Linked DNA regions of Alloalcanivorax dieselolei B5. The protein of the gene in region 3 interacts with the protein of the main gene of each other region in a pairwise test. Links are inferred from orthologs where the notes say so. Each region holds a gene or a part of one and is shown on either strand. Other genes may lie near its edges. The genes, in order: B5T_RS01385, ung and ndk.

Region 1 (3,095 bases), 980 kb from region 3 along the record:
GACCGTGGCCGGTGGCCAGCAGTCCGCAGATCACACCCTGCACTTCGCTGGGGGAGTGGGCGACACCGGCGCTGGCGAAGGCCCGCGCGCAGCTTTCGAAATCGTAGGTGTCAGACATGGGGTTCTTCACGTTACGGTTTATGAACAGGCGCTAAGCCTTGAATTCCATTGACCCTTTCCAGGGCCGTACCTATAGTACAAAAAGCCGTCATTCCCGGCGGCTGGCTCTCAATTCCGTCCACACGCGCGGCACGCGGCAGTGAGACACGGGGGCTTAACCTTAGGCGAACAGCGACCGATTTGCCATGACGACGGAACAACAACTGCGGCAACTGGAAGCCCAGGTGGACTCCCTGCTGCGTCAGTCCAACCGTTTGCGCGAAGAGAATCGTCTGCTGCGCGAGCGGGAACACCGTCTTCTCGATGAACGGGCCCGGCTCATCCGTAAAAACGACTTGGCCCGCTCCCGGGTGGAGGCGATCATAACGCGCCTGCAATCCCTGGAGCAGGAGGACTCATGAACGATAGCAGTTCGCTGGTGATTCACTTGCTGGGCAAGGAATACCGCGTGGCCTGCCCGGTCGGCGAGCAGGACAATCTGCTGCGCGCCGCCCGCTATCTCGACACCCAGATGCGTGAAGTCAAACAGGCCAATGTGATTGGTCTGGAACGCATCGCCATCATGGCGGCCTTGAACATCAGCCACGAGTTACTGGAAGCCCGCTCCAAAGCCTCTTCCGATGAGACCGGCAGTGCCCGTATGCAGGCGCTGATTGATCGGCTGGAGGGAGAGCTGCGCGCGCTTGAGGATCTCGCCCCCCAGAACCGCTCTTCTGTCAAGCCCTGACCGGTTGCCCCCGCCCTGATATACTAAGCCCAAGTGTCCCCTGGTCCGTTCGCCAGCCGGGTTATGTCCCTGAGCCGATGTTGTACCAAAAGGGAACCAATATTGACCGGCCTGTGCGCATGTCCGCCATCGAGCGGAAAGCCTGATGGTCCGGTCTGCGGTTTCCGCCTTGAACCTGACGGTTCAAGGGCCACACCCGCAGCGGCGGCCCGGGGGGCACGCTTTATTACAGTGGACAGTTGATAGTTGACAGTGGACAGCTGGGTGCTTGTAAGAAAGCGCTTTGCTATTCGGTCCGGCCCTCCTTCTTGAATTCTCCTTCGCATGAATCAACCCCAGTTAACCGATCGCAAGCAGTTGCGCCGTGAGTTACGGGCGCGGCGGCGGGCTTTGGGTGCGGGTGAGCGGCGTCTGGCGGAGAGGCGGTTCGCGCGTAATTTGCGGCGGGAGTTGGGACCGCGCCGGGCTCGCCATGTGGCGGTCTACCATGCCGCCGACGGCGAATTATCGCCGCTGCCGGGGCTGGCGCAACGCCGCTTCCAGGGCACGCGCCTGTATCTGCCGGTGCTGGATCCGGTTTATCGCGGCCGCCTGCGCTTTCATCTCTGGCGCCGGGGAAAACGGTTGCGCGCCAACCGTTTCGGCATCGGCGAACCACGGCGCCTGGAGCGGGCACGGGCGGACTGGGCACTGGATGTTCTGTTGATTCCGTTGGTGGGATTCGATGATCGCGGCCATCGCCTGGGCATGGGCGGCGGCTTTTATGATCGGACTTTGGCGAATTTCGCGCGAAGACCACGCCGCCCCCGTCTGGTGGGCGTCGCTTTTGAGTGTCAACGGCTGTCCAGGGTGCCGGAAGCCCCCTGGGATCAGCCGCTGGACCTTATCGTAACGGACGGTCGTAACGGATTCTCGCAACTGATTAGCGTGACTGATCGGCCTTGATGCTGACACCGGCGGACTGGGCGTAACGCTCCAGATCCGCCTGATTGCCACCGTGGGTGAGGGTGCTCACCAAAACGCCGGTGGCAAAAATGATCGCCAGGACAACCAGTGCATCTGGTCTTTTCTTCATTGTGTTTTCAATCCCCAAGAAAAAGTCATCACTCTCAAAAGGCTGTCCATGCCGAAGCATGGAATACTAATGCAAAATTTATGTAACAAAACGAGAACTGGATCGAAAAATGATCACTTGCCTCTTAAAAGTCAAGCGGTTACATCAAACTGCTCACCTTTCTTAACAAAAGTACCGCTCAACTTTCACCTGGCGTGATCCGTGGTTTACGAGGTGTGTGATCGCTCACGTCCGGACTAGTTCAAAAACAGCCGGTACGCCGGATTGTCACTCTCTTCCACCATCGGATAGGGGACTTTCTTGAGGTCCTTGCGCAGGTTGCCCCTTTCTCCGAAGGGCACCTGGAAGCCCACCAGCACCCGTCCATAGGCGGCGCCGTGGTTTCTATAGTGGAACAGACTGATGTTCCACTTGTGGCCAAGCGACATGAGGAACTTCAGCAGCGCCCCGGGGCGCTCGGGAAATTCCACCCGGAACAGCATTTCGTCCAGGTCCTGGCGCGAGGTGTGCCCACCCACCATATGGCGGATGTGCAGCTTGGCCATCTCGTTGCCGGTCATGTCCACCACCGGGTAACCGGCGGCTCGCAGCTCTTCCAGCAACGGAGCAAGATCCGCGCCACCGGAGCTGGTCTGAATACCGACAAAGATATTCGCTTCGTGTTCCCCGGCGTACCGGTAATTGAACTCGGTGATGGCGCGACGCCCCACCACTTGCAGGAAATTACGGTAGGCGCCCGGCTTCTCGGGAATGGTCACCGCCAGAATCGCCTCGCGCTGCTCACCCAGCTCCGCCCGCTCGGAAATATGCCGCAGACGATCGAAGTTGACGTTGGCACCACTTTGAATCGCCACCAGCGTCTTGTTCTCCGCTTTGGTGCGCGCCACCCATTTTTTCAGGCCGGCCAGGGCCAGGGCGCCGGCCGGTTCGCACACGGTGCGGGTATCCTCGAAGGTATCCTTGATGGCCGCGCAAATCTCGTCGGTGGTGGCGGTGATCACCTCATCCACCGTGTCCTTCAACACCCGGAAGGTTTCCTTGCCGATCTGCTTCACCGCCACGCCGTCGGCGAACAAGCCCACTTCAGGCAGCGTTACCCGCCGTTTGCGCTCCATGGCGGCCTTCAGGCAAGCGGCGTCTTCCGGCTCCACGGCGATAATCTTCACGTCCGGG
Region 2 (3,114 bases), 350 kb from region 3 along the record:
GGGCGGTTCGCCTGCAGGGCAGGCTCCTACAAAAAACTCGCTGACGAAGCCGCTGTAGGAGCCTGCCCTGCAGGCGAACCTTCCTGGAGCCTACAAATCCGCCAGCGGATGCTGCGGCGCCGGGTTTTTGAAGAAAGTGTCGATGTACCCCGCCGGCACCTCATGCACACTGCGGTGGCGGAAGCGCGGTTTGCCGTCCTTGTCGATCAGCAGCGCGCGCACGCCTTCACGGAAATCCGCGTGCAGCGCGCATTGCACCGACAGCGTCCATTCCATGCGGAACACATCCTCAAGCGACAGATAACGCGCCCGGCGCAGTTGCTCCCACACCAGGAAAGCGGTTTGCGGACAACCGCCGGTGAGGTTGGCGCGGGCCTTGTCCAGCCAGCTGTCGCACTCCTTCGCCGCCAGCAGGGTATCCACCACTTCCGGCAAGTCAGCGCCGTCGCACCAACGGTCGATAAGATTACGGCGCGCGCTGACGGCGCCGTCCAACTGCAGCGGATAGTGGGCAGCGTCGCGGAAGAAACGAAACAGCAGGGAGTTGTCGGCGGCGCGCTCGCCGGTGAAGCTCTGGCCGCCGAGATCGTCCAGCAGGTGCTCCGCGTCCTGGTCCAGGCAGCGGTCCGCCAGCCCCAGATCCAACGCGTCACGGGCATCGAGATGAACGCCGGTGAGGCCCAGAAACAAACCGGTACGGCCCGGCAGGCGATTGAGGAACCAACTGGCGCCCACGTCCGGGTACAGACCGATGTTGATTTCCGGCATACCAAGCCGGCTGTTTGCCGTCACCAGCCGGAAGGTGCTGCCTTGCATCAGGCCCATGCCGCCACCGAGCACCAGGCCGTCCGCCCAGCAGATCACCGGTACCGGCGAGCGGTGCAGGCGGTAGTCGAGCCGGTATTCGGCGGCGAAGTAAGCCTCCACTTCCGGGTTCCGGTCCTTGCCCGCGTGGCGCACCATGGCCCGGTGCAGGGCCACCACATCACCGCCGGCGCAAAACGCCTTGTCACCAGCGCCTTCCAGCCAGATCGCGACGATGTCGTCACGGTTTTGCCAGTCGTCCAGCCGCCGGCTCAGTGACTCGATCATCTCCAGACTGAGCGCATTGAGAGCGGCGGGGGCGTTAAGGGTGGCGCGGCCAATCACATGGCCGGAGGCGGTGGGCAATTCCTGAAACTGAACGGTGTCGGTCATGCCGGCACGGGCTCCTTTTTCCGATAGAAATCCCGATAGAAAAAGAATCGATTGGAGAAACCGTCGATCTGAAAAGTATCAAACCATGGAAAGCCCCCGGGTGTTGCAAAAAGCCGTTAAAGGGCCCAATCCACCGGGGTCTTGCCCTGTTGAATCAAATACTGGTTGGCACGGGAAAAATGGCCGCACCCGAGAAAACCGCGATGCGCCGACAGTGGCGACGGGTGCGGCGCGGTCAGCACGCAGTGGCGCCGACGGTCGATCAGGCGTCCTTTCTTTTGCGCGTAGCTGCCCCACAGCATGAAGACCACGCCCTCGCGCTCGCGGTTGATGTGGTCGATGGCCTGATCGGTGAACTCTTCCCAGCCCTGCTTTTGATGGGAGGCGGCCTGGCCGGCGCGCACGGTAAGCACCGCGTTGAGCAACAGCACGCCCTGTTTGGCCCAGGGCTCCAGATTGCCGTGATCGGGGGCGGGAATGCCCAGATCCCGTTCGATTTCCTTGAAGATATTGACCAGGGACGGCGGCACCCGCACGCCCGGCTGCACCGAGAAACACAGGCCGTGGGCCTGGCCCGGCCCGTGATACGGATCCTGGCCCAGGATCACCACCTTGACGTCCTCGAAGGGGGTATCGTTGAAGGCCCGGAAGATGTCCGGGCCCGGCGGGAACACGGTCTCGCCTTTTTGCTTTTCCTCACGCAGGAACGCCCGCAGACGCACCATGTAATCCTTGTCGAACTCCGCCGCGAGGACGTTCATCCACCCCGGTTCCAGGGCGGCCTTGGCGTCAGACATGGGGTACCAACCTGTCCAATAAATGTCGTGTCCGGTTACGCAGGGACGACTCGTCCACCCATTCGGGGTGCGCCAGCAGACGCACCTCGATGACCATGATCTGGCCGTGGATCAGTTCCGCGTCCAATTGCGGCTTGTCCGAGCCAAAGGCCCGGCAGGCCTCCACCAGAATATCCGTTTGCTGCTGCAAATAAAGGTCCGCCAGCTCCCGCAGCCGCTGGTCCAGGATCGCTTCCTGCAGGAACGCCTGCTCGGCGATCAGGTGCTCGCGCCGGTTCTGCAGCTCATCAAGGATAAAGCGCGTGGTCAGATCCGCCAATTGGTCAATCAACTGGCTCCTTTGCTCGGCGTTATTGATCGGCGCGCCGTCGAGCTGCCGGATCAGCGCGAAGGCCTGATCCCGGAACGGCCCGATCACATCACTGAGGGCCCGTTCCGCGAACAGCGTGAAGGTGTCGGCGATCAGATCGCCGATATCCTTGAAATAGTAGGTGGTGGCGGACAGCGGCACATCGGCCTCGCGCGCCACGGCCCGGTGCCTCACGGCACGGATACCGTCGCGGACGATGATGGTCAGGGCAGCCTCGAGAATGGCGCGCCGGCGCTGTTCGCTGCCGGCGCGGCGGGCCTTGCGGCCTTGGTATTGAATGGTCGTGGTCATAGGACGACTCGTTATTCTGCTAATGATGGCCATTCCAGCTTACCAGCAGGTGTAAGCTTAGTAAGGCCTCACTTTGCAACGCTTCGTGACCACAGCCAGCCGCCCCGCTGGCTGTCAACGCCCCTGGGGCCGCATGTGCGGGAACAGGATCACATCCCGGATCGACGGCGAATTGGTGAACAGCATCACCAGCCGGTCGATGCCGATGCCCTCGCCGGCGGTGGGCGGCAGGCCGTGCTCCAGGGCGGTGATGTAGTCCTCGTCGAAGAACATGGCCTCGTCGTCGCCGGCTTCCTTCTCCGCCACTTGCTGCTTGAAGCGCTCGGCCTGGTCCTCGGCGTCGTTGAGCTCGGAGAAGCCATTGGCGATCTCGCGGCCGCCGACGAAGAACTCGAAGCGTTCGGTGACGAACGGGTTGTCATCCCGGCGCCGGGCCAGCGGCGACACTTCGGTGGGGTA
Region 3 (3,108 bases):
CGCCGCGCAGCACCACGGACGGGTATTTCCAGGTGATCGCCGAGCCGGTTTCCACCTGGGTCCAGCTGATCTTGGCGTTGTCATGGGCGACGCCGCGCTTGGTGACGAAGTTGTAAATGCCGCCCTTGCCGTTCTCGTCGCCGGGATACCAGTTCTGCACCGTGGAATATTTGATCTCGGCGCCGGGCAGGGCCACCAGCTCCACCACCGCCGCGTGCAGCTGATTCTCATCACGCTGCGGCGCGGTGCAGCCTTCCAGATAGCTCACGTAGCTGCCTTCGTCGGCAACGATCAGGGTGCGCTCGAACTGCCCGGTGTTGGCTTCGTTGATGCGGAAGTAAGTGGACAGCTCCATCGGGCAACGCACGCCCTTGGGGATGTAAACAAAGGAGCCGTCGGTGAATACCGCGGAATTGAGCCCGGCGAAGAAGTTGTCGCTCTTGGGCACCACGGAACCCAGGTATTTCCGTACCAGTTCAGGATGTTCCTGCACCGCCTCGGAAATGGAGCAGAAGATCACCCCGGCCTCACCCAGCTTTTCCTTGAAGGTGGTGCCAATGGAAACCGAGTCGAACACCGCGTCCACCGCCACCCCGGCGAGCATTTCCTGTTCGTGCAGGGGGATGCCGAGCTTCTTGTAGGTGTCAAGCAGCTCAGGATCCACCTCATCCAGGCTTTTCGGCCGGTCTTCCATGCTTTTCGGCGCGGAATAGTAGGAGATGGCGTCATAGTCCACCTTCGGATAATGCAGATGGGCCCACTCCGGCTCCGGCATTTCCCGCCATTTGCGATAGGCTTCCAGACGCCACTCCAGCAGCCACTCCGGCTCTCCTTTCTTGGCGGAGATGAAGCGGATGACGTCTTCGCTGAGCCCCGGCGGCAGGGTGTCGGACTCCACCAGGGTGGTGAATCCGGCCTCGTACTCGGAGCGGATGACTTTGTCCAGTTCGGCTTGGCTGCTCATAATCTCAGAATACCAGAGTAATTTAGTCAGGTATTATACGGGATCCGACGGCGGGGTGGAATCCAGAGTGGCGATGGGATCAATAGACGGCGGCCCGGGGGGCTGAAACCGGCGCCAACGGTATCATATTTAGCCCCGGATGCGTATAATCCGCCGGTTTCAGGCCCCCGGATCGCGGCGAGGACCGCCCAGGCCGAGTCCACGGGCGCGGCCGGCCGAATGGCGCGGGCGCCTATTCAATACAAGCAATGCAAATTCATGCAATTCTGGAGAAGACACAGCGATGTCAGTAGAGCGTACTCTCTCGATCATCAAGCCCGACGCCGTGGCCAAAAACGTCATCGGTGAGATCGTTGGCCGTTTCGAAAAAGCGGGCCTGAAGGTCGTGGCCATGAAAATGCTGCACCTGAGCCGTGAGCAGGCCGAGGGCTTCTACGCCGAGCACAAGGAGCGTCCTTTCTTCGGTGATCTGGTGGCCTTCATGACCAGCGGCCCGGTCATCGTGCAGGCACTGGAAGGCGAAGGCGCGGTACTCAAGAACCGTGACCTGATGGGCGCCACCAACCCGAAAGAAGCGGAAGCCGGCACCATTCGCGCCGACTTCGCCGAAACCATCGACGAAAACGCGGTACACGGCTCCGACTCCACCGAGTCCGCCGCCCGTGAAGTGAGCTATTTCTTCGCCGACGAAGAAATCTGCCCGCGCACCCGCTAAGGTGGTGGGTAAGCGCCTCGCCGCAGGGCGGGGCGTGACGCCGCCGCAGGAGGAAGCCATGAGTGCCCCGCAAAAGGTCAATCTGCTCGGTTTCAGCCGTGAGCAAATGGAAGCGTTCTTCCTCGAAATGGGGGAGAAGAAATTCCGTGCCCAACAGGTGATGAAGTGGATCCATCACCATCAGGCGGACCATTTTGACCAGATGACCGACGTCGGCAAGGCGCTGCGCCAGAAGCTGACCGAAGTGGCGGAAATCCGTGGCCCCAAAGTGCTGCACGAAGGTATTTCCCGGGATGGCACCCGCAAGTGGGTGTTCGAGGCCGACGGCGGCGGCGCGGTGGAAACCGTGTTCATCCCCGATGGCCGCCGCGGCACCCTGTGTGTGTCCTCCCAGGTGGGCTGCGCCGTGGATTGCGGCTTCTGCTCCACCGGTAAACAGGGTTTCCAGCGCGATCTGACCAGCGCCGAGATCATCGGCCAGGTCTGGCAGGCGGGCCGCGCGTTCGGCCCACGCCGTAATCTGGGCGAGCATCCGATCACCAACGTGGTGATGATGGGCATGGGCGAGCCGATGCTGAACTACGACGCCGTACTCACCGCCATGCGCATCATGAAGGACGACCTGGGTTACGGCATCGGCAAGAAGCGCATTACCCTGTCCACTTCCGGCGTGGTGCCGAAGATCGACCAGCTCAGCCGGGATCTGGATGTGGCGCTGGCGGTCAGTCTGCACGCGCCCAACGATGAGCTGCGCAACGAACTGGTGCCGCTCAATCGCAAATACCCGCTGGCGGAGCTGATGGCCGCCTGCAAACGCTACAGCGACAATATTACTCACCGTCACAACACCATCACCATGGAATACGTGATGCTGCGTGACGTGAACGACAAACCGGAGCACGCCCGGCAGTTGGTCAAGCTGCTCAACGGCATTCCGGTGAAGGTCAACCTGATTCCCTTCAACCCCTTCCCCCACGCTGGCTATGAGCGCTCCCGGAAAAAAGACATCCTGGAGTTCCATAAATTCCTTAATGACCATGGCCTGCTGACCACGGTACGCACCACCCGGGGCGACGACATCGACGCCGCCTGCGGACAATTGGTGGGCACGGTGCAGGACCGCACCCGTCGTGCCGAACGTTGGAAAAAATCGGTGTTTCACCGCACCGAACAGGCCGATGGCAATGCGGCGTCTGTATGATAAAACGACATTTTTTGGTTGTGGCACTGGCCGGAGGCCTTTGGCTGTCCGGCTGCGCGGTGGAGAGCAGTCGTAACAACGTCAAGGTGGATGAAGCGGTCACCAGCCGTGTCGCCGCTGGTCTTCAATATCTTCAGCAGGGCAATCCCAGCGAGGCCCGGCGACATTTTTCCCGGGCTCTGTCACTCAATGACAACAGTGCCAAGGCACACAATGCCATGGCACTGT

The links.
Region 1: the proteins of ndk (region 3) and B5T_RS01385 interact in binary tests that used the Escherichia coli proteins (3 or more experiments, as listed by UniProt). The link is inferred for Alloalcanivorax dieselolei B5 from one-to-one orthologs.
Region 2: the proteins of ndk (region 3) and ung interact in binary tests that used the Escherichia coli proteins (3 or more experiments, as listed by UniProt). The link is inferred for Alloalcanivorax dieselolei B5 from one-to-one orthologs.

The regions. Positions count from the first base shown.
Region 1 is NC_018691.1:299,548-302,642, reverse strand. Bases 41-2,981 are described here. They hold B5T_RS01385 (5-formyltetrahydrofolate cyclo-ligase), read left to right. Parts: upstream 41-1,171; coding sequence 1,172-1,792; downstream 1,793-2,981. Other genes in these bases: ilvA (threonine ammonia-lyase, biosynthetic), read right to left, coding at 2,159-2,981; B5T_RS23330 (hypothetical protein), read right to left, coding at 1,770-1,922; B5T_RS01390 (cell division protein ZapA), read left to right, coding at 518-847; B5T_RS01395 (TIGR02449 family protein), read left to right, coding at 306-521; B5T_RS01400 (UPF0149 family protein), read right to left, coding at 41-118. Also shown: more of B5T_RS01400, read right to left, coding at 1-40; more of ilvA, read right to left, coding at 2,982-3,095. UniProt on the Escherichia coli protein: Involved in the removal of 5-formyltetrahydrofolate.
Region 2 is NC_018691.1:1,629,416-1,632,529, reverse strand. The notes cover bases 155-3,114. They hold ung (uracil-DNA glycosylase), read right to left. Parts: upstream 1,995-3,114; coding sequence 1,314-1,994; downstream 155-1,313. Other genes in these bases: lysS (lysine--tRNA ligase), read right to left, coding at 2,770-3,114; B5T_RS07455 (TetR/AcrR family transcriptional regulator), read right to left, coding at 1,987-2,655; B5T_RS07465 (enoyl-CoA hydratase/isomerase family protein), read right to left, coding at 155-1,197. Outside these bases: more of B5T_RS07465, read right to left, coding at 91-154. UniProt on the Escherichia coli protein: Excises uracil residues from the DNA which can arise as a result of misincorporation of dUMP residues by DNA polymerase or due to deamination of cytosine.
Region 3 is NC_018691.1:1,277,719-1,280,826, forward strand. Bases 10-2,963 are described here. They hold ndk (nucleoside-diphosphate kinase), read left to right. Parts: upstream 10-1,247; coding sequence 1,248-1,679; downstream 1,680-2,963. Other genes in these bases: sufB (Fe-S cluster assembly protein SufB), read right to left, coding at 10-964; rlmN (23S rRNA (adenine(2503)-C(2))-methyltransferase RlmN), read left to right, coding at 1,738-2,880; pilW (type IV pilus biogenesis/stability protein PilW), read left to right, coding at 2,877-2,963. Also shown: more of sufB, read right to left, coding at 1-9; more of pilW, read left to right, coding at 2,964-3,108. UniProt on the Escherichia coli protein: Major role in the synthesis of nucleoside triphosphates other than ATP. The ATP gamma phosphate is transferred to the NDP beta phosphate via a ping-pong mechanism, using a phosphorylated active-site intermediate.